DNA from 2 places in the Paenibacillus sp. FSL R5-0914 genome. Region 1 is predicted to be linked to the other one. Evidence: riboswitches for the same ligand, from Rfam matches in the RefSeq annotation. Region 1 holds a riboswitch; the other holds the start of a gene.
What was found. Region 1 has a riboswitch for cyclic di-AMP ahead of MKX60_RS01270 (hypothetical protein). Riboswitches for the same ligand answer to the same signal wherever they lie in the genome.
Positions count from the first base shown of each region.

Region 2: it holds a riboswitch for cyclic di-AMP, as region 1 does, so the genes downstream of both, MKX60_RS03405 (C40 family peptidase) here and MKX60_RS01270 (hypothetical protein) in region 1, are expected to answer to the same signal.

Region 1 is NZ_JBBORH010000001.1:302,726-310,745, forward strand. Features, by position in the region: gene kdpB (potassium-transporting ATPase subunit KdpB) at 1-1,666, opposite strand, end outside; gene kdpA (potassium-transporting ATPase subunit KdpA) at 1,683-3,359, opposite strand; gene kdpF (K(+)-transporting ATPase subunit F) at 3,372-3,449, opposite strand; gene MKX60_RS01265 (hypothetical protein) at 3,576-3,992, opposite strand; cyclic di-AMP (ydaO/yuaA leader) riboswitch at 4,183-4,372, opposite strand; cyclic di-AMP (ydaO/yuaA leader) riboswitch at 4,793-4,958, shown strand; gene MKX60_RS01270 (hypothetical protein) at 5,092-5,583, shown strand; gene MKX60_RS01275 (hypothetical protein) at 5,600-6,109, shown strand; gene MKX60_RS01280 (hypothetical protein) at 6,149-6,601, shown strand; gene MKX60_RS01285 (hypothetical protein) at 6,753-6,944, opposite strand; gene MKX60_RS01290 (ABC transporter permease) at 6,979-8,020, opposite strand, start outside.
Region 2 is NZ_JBBORH010000001.1:800,823-808,842, forward strand. Features, by position in the region: gene MKX60_RS03390 (M1 family metallopeptidase) at 1-1,613, shown strand, start outside; gene MKX60_RS03395 (hypothetical protein) at 1,625-2,455, shown strand; cyclic di-AMP (ydaO/yuaA leader) riboswitch at 2,670-2,808, shown strand; gene MKX60_RS03400 (C40 family peptidase) at 2,862-3,290, shown strand; cyclic di-AMP (ydaO/yuaA leader) riboswitch at 3,650-3,791, shown strand; gene MKX60_RS03405 (C40 family peptidase) at 3,797-4,288, shown strand; gene MKX60_RS03410 (GNAT family N-acetyltransferase) at 4,546-5,031, shown strand; gene MKX60_RS03415 (c-type cytochrome) at 5,159-5,515, shown strand; gene MKX60_RS03420 (4a-hydroxytetrahydrobiopterin dehydratase) at 5,607-5,894, opposite strand; gene MKX60_RS03425 (hypothetical protein) at 6,123-6,416, opposite strand; gene motA (flagellar motor stator protein MotA) at 6,623-7,426, shown strand; gene motB (flagellar motor protein MotB) at 7,410-8,020, shown strand, end outside.

The sequences.
Region 1 (8,020 bases):
TAATCTTCGAAGGGTCAGAGTCCAAATCGACCATATTTGCTGCTTCCTTAGCAGCTGTAGTGCCGCTATTCATGGCTAAGCCCACATCAGCTTGTGCAAGGGCAGGGGCATCATTTGTACCATCCCCAGTCATCGCAACCAGCTTACCCTCGTTCTGTTCGCGGCGAATGACTGCTATTTTATCCTCAGGTGTACTTTCCGCGATGAAATCATCTACCCCCGCTTCACGGGCAATCGTAGCTGCGGTCAGCGGATTGTCACCCGTACACATGATGGTCTTGATCCCCATTTTCCGCAGCTCATCAAACCGCTCTTTCATGCCTGGCTTAACGGTATCCTTCAAGTAAATAAGTCCATAGATCCGATTGTCTACCGCAACCGCTAACGGGGTCCCCCCCATCCGGGCGATGGCATCAGAATTACTGTCGAGGTTCGCGGGAATGACACCGCCTTTCGACTGTACCCATTTCTTCACGGAGTCTACCGCACCTTTGCGTACGCAGCGTCCATCTTGCAGGTCAATACCACTCATCCGAGTTTCGGCCTTAAACTCTACGAATTCGCCACCTTCAGCAAGCTTGCTGTCATAGCTGCGTTCCAGCTTTTTGGACAGCTCAATTACAGAACGTCCCTCAGGCGTCTCATCCTTTAGGGAACTGATGGCCGCCCATGCCGTAAGCTCCGCTTCGGATTCATTTCCGACTGGTACAAATTCACTCGCCATCCGGTTCCCAAAGGTAATCGTACCGGTCTTATCTAGGATCATCGTATTAATATCGCCGGCAGCCTCAACTGCCTTACCCGACATGGCGAGTACATTAAACTGGGTCACCCGGTCCATACCCGCTATTCCGATTGCGGAGAGTAGCCCCCCGATTGTTGTCGGAATCAGACAGACCAACAAGGCGATCATGACGGGAATATCAAGATCAACACCTAGATAAGTTGCAATCGGCCGCAAAGTCACTACTACAATCAAGAAAATCAGCGTCAGACTGATCAAAAGCGTATTTAGCGCGATTTCATTAGGTGTCTTCTGACGTTTCGCCCCTTCAACGAGGGAAATCATCCGATCTAGAAACGACTCACCAGGATCACTAGTAATTCTGACTTTGATCTCATCACTGACGACCCGTGTACCGCCTGTAACGGAGCCAAAGTCCCCACCAGCCTCCTTGATTACAGGTGCGGATTCACCTGTAATCGCTGATTCATCTACGGAAGCTAGCCCTTCAATCACCTCACCGTCACCAGGGATGAGTTCTCCCTGACTGATAATGACGATATCTCCTTTACGCAGCTCGGAGGAAGAGACTGTCTTCACCGACCCTCCAACCAGTTTGTTGGCAGTGATATCTTGTTTCGTTTTCTTAAGCGAATCAGCTTGGGCTTTACCGCGGCCTTCCGCCAGTGCTTCAGCGAAGTTCGCAAACAGCACTGTAAATAGCAGAATGAACAACACTGTGATATTGAACCCTATCGATTGCTCTGCATTAAAATATCCAGGAGCCAGCACCATGAGGAGGACAATGATCGTACCGACCTCTACCACGAACATGACTGGATTTTTGATTAGCGTTACTGGGTTAAGCTTTATAAAGCTATCCTTTACAGCGCTTAGGAGTATGGGTCCCGTCAGCAGCTTTTTTCTTTTTACAGTACTCATCTTATTCTCCCTCTTCCTACCGTAAGGTTAGATATTCTGCAATGGGGCCGAGTACAATGACCGGCAGGAACGTCAACGCACCGATAATCACTACTGTACCAATCAGAATTCCCGTAAACAGTCCATTGTCTGTGCGGAACGTGCCAATCGTCTCAGGAACCGGCTTCTTCTGAAGCAAAGAACCTGCTACCGCCAACATTGCGATAATAGAAACATAACGACCTAGCAGCATGACAATCCCGGTTGTAACATTCCAGAAGGTTGTGTTGTCCGCAAGTCCTTCAAATCCTGAGCCATTGTTCGCGGCAGAAGAGACATATTCATATAACACTTGGCTGAGTCCATGGAATCCAGTGTTCGTAATCGCCCCTTGCCCCAAATCGGTCAGGAACGCAGCTGCAGTTGGCACAAGGATAATGAACGGATGCACAAGGATCGCAATGGCAATCAGCTTCATCTCCTTGGCCTCTATCTTCCGTCCGAGGAACTCCGGTGTCCTCCCGACCATCAGACCGCACAGGAAGACACCCAGAATCGCATACATCAGCATATTGATCAGTCCGACACCTTTACCACCGAAGACATTGTTGAGCATCATCAGTGCAAGAGGCGTAATGCCTCCCAGCGGCGTCAGCGTATCATGCATATTGTTAACACTACCTGTCGTAGCTGCGGTTGTTACTGAAGTAAACAAGGAAGACTGCGGTATGCCGAAGCGCACCTCTTTACCTTCCATGCTACCTTGTGAAGATTCGATTCCTAGTGCATTGATCGCCGGATTACCTTTTGATTCAGCATAGAAGTTTAGGCTTAATAGCAGAACAAACAAGGTCATCATTGCGGTAAAAATTACCCAGCCCTGACGTTTGTTCTTGGCAAACAATCCGTACATATAAGGGAGCGAAGCTGGCAGCATCCACATAGAGAGAATCTCCAGAACGTTCGTAAGTGGATTAGGGTTCTCAAAAGGATGGGATGAATTGGCCCCGAAGAAGCCGCCACCATTCGTGCCCAGATGTTTGATCGATTCCAAAGAAGCTACTGGACCGATAGCAATTTGTTGTGTTTGGCCCTCTAGTGTAGTGACTTCAAGTGATGGCTTGAGCGTTTGTGGCACATGCAGTCCTACCAGCACCAATGAAACTAACAAAGCTAGCGGAATGAACACACGAATATGTGCTTTGACGAAATCCTCGAAGAAGTTCCCGACTGATTTCCGTCCCGTGATTCCTCTGACAAAGGCAACCGCAACAGAAAATCCGCTCGCTGCAGATGTGAACATCATCATCGTGATGACAGCCATTTGTGAAAAATACGAAAGCCCCGTCTCCCCGCTATAATGCTGCAGGTTCGTATTGGTCATAAAGCTGATCACTGTATTAAATGAAAGCGTCTGTTCCATATCCGCAATTCCATTCGGATTTAGCGGTAAACCCCGCTGCAATCGAAGAAAGATATAGCTGAAAGTAACCAGTACGATATTCGTTAAAACAAAGCTGAGCGCGTACTTCTTCCAGGACATACCGTCCCGTTTTTTCAGGCCGATCAGCTTATAAATTCCTTTTTCCATGCCTCCAAACCATCGATCCGTACGGTTCGGTTCATTAGAAAATACATAATATAAATACGTGCCCATCGGCTTAACCAGCAAGATAAGAATTACGATTACAGCAACTATTTGCAAAATGCCCATGAATGCCCCTCCTTAAAATTTCTCCGGATGAATCAATGCGTAAACCAGATATACAAACAACAGTAGGGTAACAGCGATTACTAGAATCACAACTTATCCCTCCCTGTATCCTCAACTACACCTGCGCACCAGCGCATAAATCCATAAAACAACCCGTAAATTACAGCTAACGAAGCTACCATATACAGATCCATCATATCTCCCGCACTCCTTCTTTTATCCTTGATGAGGTGATTTATCGATTAGAAAATCAGCATCACCACTGTGGGAATAGATTACATAACTTGCACCAAGTCTTTTATAGACCAATCTAGGATTTATTGAGCTTGTGATTACAAAAATCGGCTGCGTCGTCCAAGTGCGGCACATCTGAATGTAGCGGCAGCATAACGTAAAGCTGCTCTCGAACAGATATACCCGTCCTACCGGGAACGGCGGGCGAAACCAAGTATTCTGATGGCGGGTATCAACTAGAACGACTTGTTCAATCCCCATCTCTTCGAGTAGGGCCTTCTCAGGCAAGTTGTTGGTCAATCCGGCCATCTTAATGCCTCTGAATTTTAGAAGCTTAATAAAATGTTCGCCTGCCTTCGTTGGCGCACATACCAGTACATATTCATTCTGATCTGTCATCTCTTATTCTCCTCAAATGCTTTGCTTGTAAGATCAGAGCTTGATCACCCTGATCTTGAAAGAAAAGCTACCGCTAATGATGAATATAACGACCTCTTCGTGAGGTTTTCCATAAATGCTTTGCTTAAAAAAGCACAGCAAAAAGCCACAAAGGATTCTCCTCTGTGGCTCGCTAGCGGTCACATTGCACTCATCCTCTCTCCATACGCTTACGAGGTTAGCTGTCGGATTCGGGCGGTGAGAGTCGCCCTACCTGTATAGATGCGAGCTCACTCGCACCTTCTACAGGATTCACCCCATAACCGGCTTCCGACTCTCACATCGTCTGCCGATTGTTGGTTCCCCCGCTTTCCTTATCGGAAATTAAGCGGATCAAATATTCGATTGTTGTTGAAACAGGAGTAATCATACCCTTATGCAGGAAGAATTGTAAAACCTGATTGATGCCAAAATAATGCAAATTAAAAACTATTTTCGCGTTGGATAGCGCTTACTTGATATCCAATCTCTCTATATCTCTTGTTTACTCGAGTTTTAATCCATTAGCGAAAAGCGGGCATACCATGTGATTTTATTCACCACAAATGTAGAAATCTCAAAAAATCGCCTTTATAGGTAAGAAAACAAGAAGTCGAGATTAAGCGAGGAAGAAGCCCGATAACTCGCAATAAATACCTATTTGGTTCCCTTTTCCGTCGTAGTAGGCAGGATTTGGTTTAAATTGCGCTCAAAAGAACACTTTCTGTTTTTACAGAAACACCTTGAAAAGAGTATGATTCGGGTTGAATCTATTTCACGAAATACATTCAACGCTGAGTTCCTGCATTTGCAGGGAACGGGGGAACCATCAGGCCACATGGCCTACTTGGGGTGAATCCGAAGGAGACTGTTCAAGTCTCACATAGGTAGGGCGACTCTCACCGTCCGAATCCGACAGCTAACCTCGTAAGCGTAAAGAGAGAGACCCTTGATCCGCCACGCTTTGGCACAGGTGTGTGTATACCTGTATTCCAAAACCGCAGCAGAGGTCCTCCTCTTGCTGCGGTTTTTGCGTTACCTGAATCTATAGGGTGATAGCATGCTGGACGGGGTGAAAGGAATGAAACACTATTATTGGGGAACTCAGCAAGGGCTACTTGAGCCGATAAGTCTAAATTATGTTTGCTTTGGAGCGTTGTGGTTCGAAGAGGATCATCACAGAACTATTGTCGGCTATGCTTTTGGTCAGAAGCAGATTGAATCACTTCGCCATTTCAGCAGCCCATCTACCTGTGAATACTGTATGGACCGAACAATTATATACGAAATATATAAAAGTATCCGAGAAAAGCAACAGCTGCAGGATTGGTCAGCACACCAACGTTTTCCGTGGCTCACCGCTTTTAAGGAACCGTGGAAAGATGTTGCAGTCGGTTGGTACGTAATGAGATCCCGCAACACCTTTCCCTTACATTTATCCGTTATACGCAAACAGAAATTCAGACTATGGCTGGAGCATGCCGCAGTCTGTGAGAATGAAGCTGAAATGCTCGCCTGTATAGAGAAGGCTAATGACATTCACCATGTAGATCTTAAGCTTTTGGAAACCTAAGGAGGAGAAAACTGTCATGGACCAGCGAAGACTATCTCGCATAGAAGTATTCGTCTTTGATTCACCTGAGCCTATTCATTATGGAATGGAGGCTGATCAAGGCAGCCGTTATGGCATCCTGAAACTTACCTGTAAAGGAGGTAGCAGCTGGGGGGCATGTCTTATCTCTGCCAATACCAAAACTTTCGATCTTATTAAATGGAGTTCTTTTCTCAGAATGATATACCATTGCCGGCTAGAGGAAGCGATAGATAAAGTACGTACCCATGGTTCAGAGTGGGATCAGACTCAGTTTGAGCTAGTACAAGGTGCTTTACAGGATTTAAAAGCCAAGCTGCAGGGCAAATCCTTGGCAGGGCACATTGAACAAGGTCGTCTGTACAGAGCTGTCGCTGGTGGGAGAGATTCCAAAGGAGGGCGGCTATATTATAAACCATCCAGTGTTGCGCTTCAAAAACATAGTTATCCAGAACCTGATACCGCCGAGCTTATCAACAAATCCATTTCTTACTTTTCTATATTATAGGTTCATCCCATAAACAATTCTGAAAGGATCGTGTTTATCATGCCTGACCCCTTACCTGCCGAATCCCCCCGTAGAACTATATTTGCAGAGTGTGTTCAGAAGTGTACGAATGATATCTATATGCTCAGTTCCATGTTGTTACAACAATCAGCAGAAGCTGAGGAGGTTACTATCCGTACTTTTAAAGAGCTTCATAAAATATTCCGTCAAAAAAGCTTCGACAGCCAGCTATTCTCTGTCGAAGCTTACCGCTCTTGTATCCGACAATGCGCCGATTATTACGCACGCCGCTCTCTCCTGTCTGCCAAGGCATTGCCTTGGGAGGAACAGCTTATAAAAACGATGTGGTATGGCCTAAAGCTATCTTTACCTCAAATAAGCATCATCCTGCAAAAGAGTGTTCCTGTACTAAAAGCGCAGCTTAGGCGTGTGCGGGAGCAACTGACTGCTCCAGAGGATTTGCTGCCTAGTGGTAATCTATCCGTTGTCTAATCCCTCAAAAGGAAAGACATTTGAGTGTACGGAGCATATATTGGACTCAGGAGCCCTGGAGTCCGCAACTATCTTCCAAATAACTTTTACGATACGTACACAAAAAATAAAAAAGCCACGGCATCTGCCGCGGCTTCCTTATCTCCTACTATTACGCTTTACTCTTACGCGCCTTACCGTACATCCACAATCCCGCAATCATCCCCACCATGGCAATCCCAGTCAATACACCCTGAGTGAAATCCATTAAAGCGGACCCATTGGTCGAGAGCATTCTACTAACCGTAGCCAGAGATACCGAACTCATTAAAAGCATCATATTGTATTGTTCACTTTTAGTCATGATTACCACTCCTTAAAAGTTTATATGAAGCCACTTAGATCTTGTAAGCCTTCATCGCTTTTCTGATCTCTTTAATACTTGGACGTTTGCCGTACATCAATACGCCTGTGCGATAGATCTTGGCAGCCAACCATCCAAAGATGAACGTGGTAACAAGCAGGATGGCTAATGATACAATAACTTGCCAGATCGCTACTTCACCAACACCAATTCGGAGCAGCATGGTCAATGGAGAGGTGAAAGGCACATAACTCGCTACCTTAACCAGCAGAGTATCCGCATTAGAAATACTGAACAGTGGAACATAGAATGCTACGAAGCCTAACATCATAATCGGCATAACCGCTTGGCCAAGATCCTCTGTACGGCTGACAATCGAACCTACAGCTGCATACATCAAGGCATAGAGGAAATAACCTAGTACATAAAGAACAATTCCATAAAGCAACAAGTTAATATTAAGCTGGCCTAAATCCAGGTCTAAATCTTTCAAAATCGTTGCATTATGCGGAAGCTTAAGATTGACAACTACCGCTGCGATAATGACGCCAATTTGTAATAATCCTACTAAGAAGACACCGATAACTTTACCAAACATTTGCGCTAAAGGTGAGGCACTTGTAATCAGAATCTCCATGATCCGTGAGCTCTTCTCTGAAGTAATCTCAGCTGCGATCATATTACCGGTCATCATGATAGACATGAAGAACAGCATAAGCATGGCGTATACAATGACGTAATTAATAGGTGGAGCGGATTCCTGCGACGCATCCTTATCTCCCGCAGTCCCATCAGGGTTGAGCTGCTGAGTAGCTATCTGTACCGGTGTTGACATAGCAGCAATCTGCTCCTGCGTCAGCTTGTCGCCAACGATGAACTGGGTGTTGGCCTGCTGAAGGGCATTTTGGAGATAGATTTGCACATCGCCCTTCAATTCACCATTTTCACTATGATAAGTAACGGGTGGAAGTCCTTCGCCAGTAGGTTCTGCAAAAGTAACGTACCCCTCTACAGTCCCTTCATCTAAAGCTTTCTTTAGCTCCGCATCGTCGGCAGAAGTATATTGCACAACTTTT
Region 2 (8,020 bases), 500 kb from region 1:
GAGGAACGCTCAGAGGTGACACCATGCCAGAGAACGGCTTCGGAAGTATGACTTTAACCGATTTGCGCACAACAGAAGGAACATCACTAATGCAAAGAGTGCAATTTGTACAACCCGATGATGGTAACGTCAACGATAAGACACTCCTAAAGGTACATCTCCCACAGCCGGTTAATGGTGGAGAAAGTGTCACGCTTAAACTCCAGTACGAGGTCCAGCTCCCCAAAATATTTGCCCGTATGGGCGCATCAGGCAATTTCGTGATGGCTGGGCAATGGTTCCCTAAACTTAGTGTATACGAGCCTATGGGCACACGCGGGGTTAAGGAGGAAGGCTGGGATTTGCATCAGTACCACGGCACCTCTGAATTTTACAGCGATTTTGGCATCTTTAATGTAACGATTGCGGTTCCTTCCGACTACACGGTAGCTGCGACCGGATTTCCTGTGAAGAATGCCAAGCTAAAGCAAGATCAGAAAATATATCAGTTCTACGCTGACGATGTCCATGACTTTGCGTGGGCGGCATCCCCTGATTTTACAGTAGCCGAAGAAGCCTTCTCTACGCCAGAAGTGCCTGGTGTACGGATTAAGGTGTATCTCGATCCATTACACAAAGACTTAAAGGAACGATACCTTCAGGCCGCTAAGGCAGCTCTGACCTACTTCAGCAAATGGTATGGTCCTTATCCCTACTCGACTCTGTCTATTATCGTTCCGCCTAAGGAGGGGAATGGGGCTGGAGGAATGGAGTATCCAACACTCATTACAGCGTTTGGAGCCACAGACTCTTCTCCTGACACCTCACTTGAAAGAACCGTCGTTCATGAAATTGGCCATCAATACTTTTACGGCATGGTAGCCAGCAATGAATTCGAAGAGGCTTGGCTAGATGAAAGCTTCACTTCTTATGCTGAAGACAGACTCATGGAGCAAGAATATGGCATCAAAACGAATCTCCCTCTTCAGTCCAGCTTGGTGACCAAATCAGAGACGCTAAATTTAGAAACATGGAAATATGCCGGGGCAGAATCCTATAGCCGGAATGTGTATATTCGCGGAAAGCTAGTACTTAAGGATATTGAACGCCAAGTAGGCACTAAGGCAATGAACAGCATCATGTCCACTTACGCACGTAAATTCCGTTTCCAGCACCCCACTACGTCTGATTTTCAAAAAGTCATTGAGAAGGTAACCAAAAAATCATGGCTGCCTTATTTCGAAGATTATATTTATGGTGGTGGTGCTCCTGATTTCTCAGTAGATACGATTACGATTAAAAAGAATGGCAACAGCGATGCTCAGAGCTATGAATCCATAGTAAAGATTACAAACAAAGGGAGCCATTACGTTGACGTTCCCATTAAATTCACATTCGCCGATGGCTCTGCTACAGAGCGGGTCTGGAGCGGTGAAGGAGCAGAGACTACCTTCCAATTGTTAAGTGATAAGCTTCTGCTCTCTGCTGAGGTTGATCCTGAGCATACCATTCTGTTAGAAAACAAACATCTTAATAACTTCAGACTGGCGGAAATAGAGCCCAAAACGCTCTCCCGCTGGACATTAAGTGTAACTAAACTAGTTGAAACCGTGCTCGGAACTCTTGTCTGGTGAGGTGAATGATTGTGAGAACATCGATAACCCGCGGCTGGCAAAGCATGAAGGAGCAATTTTATATTCTGATTCTGCTCTTCATCTACCGACTGCTCTGGGGCTACTTTATGTACGGCTTCATCCGATCTGCTATCGTTCCAATTCTACTACGTTATCCAGATAAAGACGCTGGAGGCAGCGGAATGGGCAGACTACTCTATTATGTCGAAGGGCAGTTCAGCTTGAACACAGATCCTGCGATACGTACTTGGTTATGGATGTTCCTAGGGCTTGTTGTCTTACGACTGCTACTCTCCCCCTTCATAAGGGCAGGATTACTGCATGAACTCCATCAGGAGCGAAAAGGAGAGCGTGGCCTGTTCTTTTTTCCCGGTATGAAGCTTTATGGATTTCCAGTGTTTATCTTCAGTCTAATCGAATGGGTGCTGGCTCTACTTCCGTTATACTGGCTTGCTCCAAAAATGTACGGGCTATTCTTGTCCTCCTTTCTGAACTACTCTTTGTTACTTCATCTAGTTCCATACGTATTGGCATGGCTTATATACATCTTTATCGTGCGCCTGTTCCTTCTATATATGCAGTTTGGTTATACCAGCGGCACGGGGATGTTCTCTTCCTTATTCATTTGCTTGAAGTCGCTGATTCCGGCAATAGGAATTTCAATCATACTTGGTGCAGCAGGCCTGATCCTTTTGCTAGTGTGCGGACTAACGGGTATCTTCTGTCCTGGCCTACCAGCACTTCTTATTCGTCAACTTTCATCACTGCCCTCAACACTCTTCAAAATGTGGGGAATTTCAGCTCAATATCATCTATGGCAAAGTAAAGCATTTCCACAATAATTTGAAGCATTACAGAACATAATATAAGAGTCCCGGTTCCTGAATCAGGAGCTGGGACTCTTTCGCGTTATAGACAAATTATGAGGATTTGCAAAATCGTAAAGACTTTGTTACAATAAGTCCTGTTCCATTGGTAACAAGTTTGTAATCATTTGAAACGATTTCTACATAACTTCATGTATTTGTCGTAGTCATGTCGATAAGTCACTATCTGGTGCATAAAACGCCGAATTCCTTGCACCGGGAAGTGGGGGAACCATATTTTGGGTGAATTGATCTCGCTTTGCAGTGATCATAGGGGAACCTTCTACCGAATCCTTAAGCTAACCTCACAGGCATTGGAAGGGGTACAATTTTTTTGAAGAATTTAAGAAAAGCATGCGTCGCTGCGGCGCTAGGACTTGTGATGGCGTTCTCTATTGGTGGAGGAAGTGCCTTTGCAGATTCTAAGATGGACAGTGTTATTTCAAAGACAATTGGAGTTGCCTATAAAACCGGAGGCACTAGCACTGCCGGGTTTGACTGTTCTGGATTTACTACGTATGTATTCAAGAAGGTGGGTCTTTCTTTGCCCCGTACTTCAAAAGCTCAATATAATGTCGGAACTCCTGTAGCCAAAAGCAAATTGCGTTCAGGTGACCTAGTTTTCTTTAACACATTGGGCAACGGCGTATCCCATGTCGGCATTTATGTTGGAAACGGAAAATTCGCACAATCATCATCTTCATATGGCGTGACCATCACTTCACTTAGCCAGTCCTACTGGGCCAATCGCTACGTTGGTGCTAAAAGAGTAATGAGTACTTCCTCATATCAAGCTATAGCCTACGATTAATACTTCCCCACAACTATAACCTCACAATTACATTATATAGACCTGGGTTTGATTATTCACTTAATCGAATCCAGGTTTTCTTTTGCCTTATTATATTCTTTACACCTCTAGAACGGACTTTAAACACTTTTATTTGATAAAAATTTCAATAAATATAAAAATTAGTTTAATATTATCGCTTACATATGCATTTTGTCTTTAAAAAAACGAATTTTTCTGCATGATTATGTTAAAAACGATTGCCAAGCGGCACTCTGTTTGTTACAATAACTGCAGTAAGATTTTAGTAACATTTTTGTAATCATTAAGTTGTTATTTACAAAGGTTTTGTCATGTATTGATTACAAGCTATTCCTAATCAACAGTATCAGCCGAGTTTCCTAACTATTAGGAAAACGGGGGAACCAACTTTGGGTGAATTGACCTCCATTTTTAGAGGGGTCATAGGGGACCTTCAACCGAACCCTTAAGCTAACCTCGTAGGCATCCGGAAGGGGTATAAACTTTTGAAGAAGAAGCTAGCAGCAGCAGTACTTAGCTTTTCCATTATTTTCACCATCGGAGCAGGAAGCGCTTTCGCGGATTCCAAAATGGATAAAGTGATCGACAAGACCATCGGAACTAAGTACGTATCCGGCGGCATCTCCACAAATGGATTTGATTGCTCCGGATTTACAATGTATGTATTTGATAAAATTGGTATAAACCTACCACACCAATCAGGTTCCCAGTATCAAATGGGTACTGCTATCTCCCAAGATGATTTAAGATCTGGAGATCTTGTATTCTTCAATACAAGTGGTAAGGGTGTCTCCCATGTCGGTATTTATGTCGGTGAAGGCAAGTTTGCACACGCATCTTCCTCACGCGGTGTAACGATTAGCTCCCTGAGTGATAGCTACTACGTGAAACGCTACATCGGTGCTAAACGAATTATGAGCACAGATGCTTATCATTCTGTTGCTTCTGAGACAGAAGATAATGATGATGTTCAATAAGTAAATCGTACATAGGCTCTTTTCCAAGATGTTGATTCTTGGGGAAGAGCTTGTTTTTTGTCTTATTTAGTATTTACCCCTCTCAGAATTTGTAAAACAATAATCTTCATAAATTTCTGAGTCGACCATGCCTCTTTTTGTATATAATTAGTTACAAGCATAAACGCCTTCGATGTCCTTATAAGGACCATAAGTATTTTAAGCTAGAAATATAAGACATTTTAAGTCCCCCCCCGTGAAAGGAGGTCCTTGACCTTATGATAAATCCCTCTGTTACTTTTCATGTAGCGCCTATGGAGACCAGTCACGCGGAAGAGATTTGCAACTGGGATTACACTGCCCCTTATAATATTTACGGCTGGATGCCGTGGGAGCAAATGCAGGCTCTTGGAATCGAGTTCGGTGACCCGCAGCTACGGAATGAGCAATATGTCTCCATATTAAATGGGCAAGGGATTTTGTGTGGATTCGCGCAGTTGTTTCCAATGGAAGGTGTTGTTCGCTTGGGGATTGGTATGCGCCCTGATCTATGCGGTCAAGGTCTAGGAAAAATATTCATGGATGCAATCGTGCAAGCAGCCTTGCTTCGTTATCCTGAGCGTGAGATTGATCTAGAGGTATTGACCTGGAACCAGCGGGCGATCCGAACTTACCAAAAGTGTGGATTTACGATTACCGATACGTATGAACGCCTAACCCCCACAGGAAACAAACCTTTTTATTGCATGGTCTATGATAAATAATATTAAATTCCATATTTTTCAATGATTTGATGGCATTATCGTTCATTTTTTTGTCACAAACCCTATGATAACGCTTCACCTTGAGCTATAATGTAGGGAGCAGCTTACATAGAAGGGACGAACTGGGATGCAGAAATGGATCATGAGCGGTTTGTTTTTTGCCGCCTGTGCCTTTGCGGTAGTACTTATGTTTACACTTCCAGGTAAAGAAGAGGTAGCTGAACAGAATAAGCCGACGATGCCGGAAGTCCAATTGGATGCGGCAAAGGCCGAAGCAACCGTGAAAGCCAGCTGTATCACCTGTCACGGCGATCAGCTTCAAGGTGGAGTTGGACCCAGTCTTCAAAATGAAGGCGGTCAGCATGATGCTGAAGAAATCTACAGTATCGTCACTAAAGGACGAGGTCAAATGCCTTCCTTTAAAGAAAAGCTAGCCCCTGAGGAGATTGCAAACGTCGCCCTCTGGCTCTCAGAGAAAAAGTAACAGTAACTACTACCTAAGCAACTAAAAACGCCCGTGCCAGAAGATAGTTCACTATCTGCGCACGGGCGTTTATTTATGAGTTTAGGTGACACTAACGATTTTTCTCAAAGGCTTCATTAAATTCATGTGCCTCTCGAATATCTAGAGCTGTAATACCGTCTTCCTCATTTGATTTCAGTCGTAAAGTCACTATCTTATAATCAATCGTAATATGTGGATGGTGATCAAAGGCTTCTGAAATGGTGGCTACTTCATCAACGAAAGCAATACCCTTCATATATTGGCTGAACATATATTTTCGCACCATGGTATTCTCTTCCAGCTTCCAACCTTCCAGCTTGCTGATCTGCTCACGCAGTTCTTCTTCGGTAAATAACAATTCGTTTCCTCCCTTACTAAAAATTGCAGTAAAATCCGCAGGTCCCTTTACTCGTCTTATTCGTTAAACAAAACATCCCTTAGCTTCTGAGGTCCAAGGGATGTGCCAGGATAAAGGCAATATTTTCGATTAAATGTATTCAAGAATCCCAGCGATTATAACTCGGCTACACCAATTTTAACACGGGCTACTAACTACGGGCAAATTACGCCCCGCCGCCGCCTCTTCTTAAATCAAAACAACAGAGGCTAAATCCTCTTCTCCGACTAAAATATTAATGCGGTGAGTGTCCTTATCGTAGATGATAACGCCGCTCCCCACCTCAATCATAGGTTCATTACCCAGCGCGAAGAAAAGATCCTCAGCCAGTGCCTCCCATACCTCCATCTTGGATTCCTGCGGCAATTCTTGCCACTCTTCCGGATCCATTTCAAAAAATAAGTACCCATCGGAAATTCTTCCGACAGCCTCAGTCAAATCCGTTAGGATTTCACCGTAATCTCTACCATGCTTTACACCCACATGTATCACTCCGTTTTCTCCACAGATGAATAATTACTTACCTTATCCATTATAGCCGAAAAAATGACTTCACAAAAAACGGAATGATGTCGATAAATAAGAATATACGTTATTCGGTTTCGAACAGAGTGCCTTGCCGCTGTTTCAAGGATGATATACGCGGCTTTGTCGGAACACATCTTAAAATCTCATGGACGAGGTGCATAATGGAAATTTCAACAATACTTGGTTTAATTTTTGGTCTAGTTGCAGTTATTTGGGGTATGATCCTCAAGCACGCTCCTCTTCACGCTTTAGCCACACCTGCTGCTTACGTTATTATCTTAGTGGGTACGGCAGCTTCCATCTTTATGGCCTTTCCGTTCTCGGAGGTCAAGAAGATTCCAAGTCTGTTTAAAATGATTTTTGTCAAAAAGAAATTAATCAGTAAATCCGAATTAATTACTATGTTCATGGAGTGGGCTTCTATTACACGGCGTGAAGGTCTGCTGGCTCTTGAGTCGAAAGTCGATGAAATAGAAGATAACTTCCTCAGAAATGGCATGCGGATGATTATTGATGGAAATGATCAGGATTTTGTCCGCGATGTTCTCATGGAGGACATCCACGCCACAGAGGATAGACATAAAGCAGGCGCACTCATTTTCTCACAAGCAGGTATGTATGCTCCTACACTTGGCGTACTCGGGGCCGTTATCGGACTTATAGCCGCTCTGGCTGATATGAGTGATATGAACAAATTGGCTGCAGCAATCGGGGCTGCCTTCATCGCAACACTACTCGGTATCTTTACAGGTTACGTATTATGGCATCCTATTGCCAATAAGCTAAAACGACTTTCCAAACGTGAAATTGAAGTTCGAATGATGATGGTCGAAGGTCTTTTGTCCATACAATCCGGTGTATCCACTATTGCCATCAATCAGAAGCTTGCTGTCTTCCTGACACCTTCGGAACGAGCTAAGTTAAATGATGAGAAGGAGAGTGGATCGGGTGAGCAAAAAGACTAGACGACACGAAGAGCATGAAGAACACGCCGATGAATCGTGGCTACTGCCTTATTCTGATCTTATGACCCTTCTGGTAGCCTTGTTCATCGTAATGTATTCTATGAGTGCAACGGATGCCAAAAAATTCGAAGAGATGAGTCAAGCCTTCAGTTCTGCTCTTAATGGCGGTACAGGTGTTCTTGAAGAGCGGGCGGCAATGCCATCTAAGAGTCAAGAGGATTTAGGAAAAAATGATCAAATGGATAAATCAGTAACCAAGAAAAATGAACAAACAGAAATGGCTAAGCTGCGGCAAAAGGAACAAGAGGATTTAGAGAAGCTTAAGAAGCAGTTTGATCAATATATCAGCAAGAACGGCCTTACCGATCTACTCAGTACTAAGCTCAATCAATCCCAGCTTATGATTACGATAAGTGATAACGCGTTGTTCGCATCCGGACAGGCAGTAGTTAAAGATGATTCTCGACAATTAGCAAAGTCCATCTCAACCATGCTGCAGCAATTCCCGGATTATGATGTAGTCGTGCAAGGACATACCGATAATATCCCTATCTCTAATAGCGACTATTCTTCCAACTGGGACCTGAGCGCCGA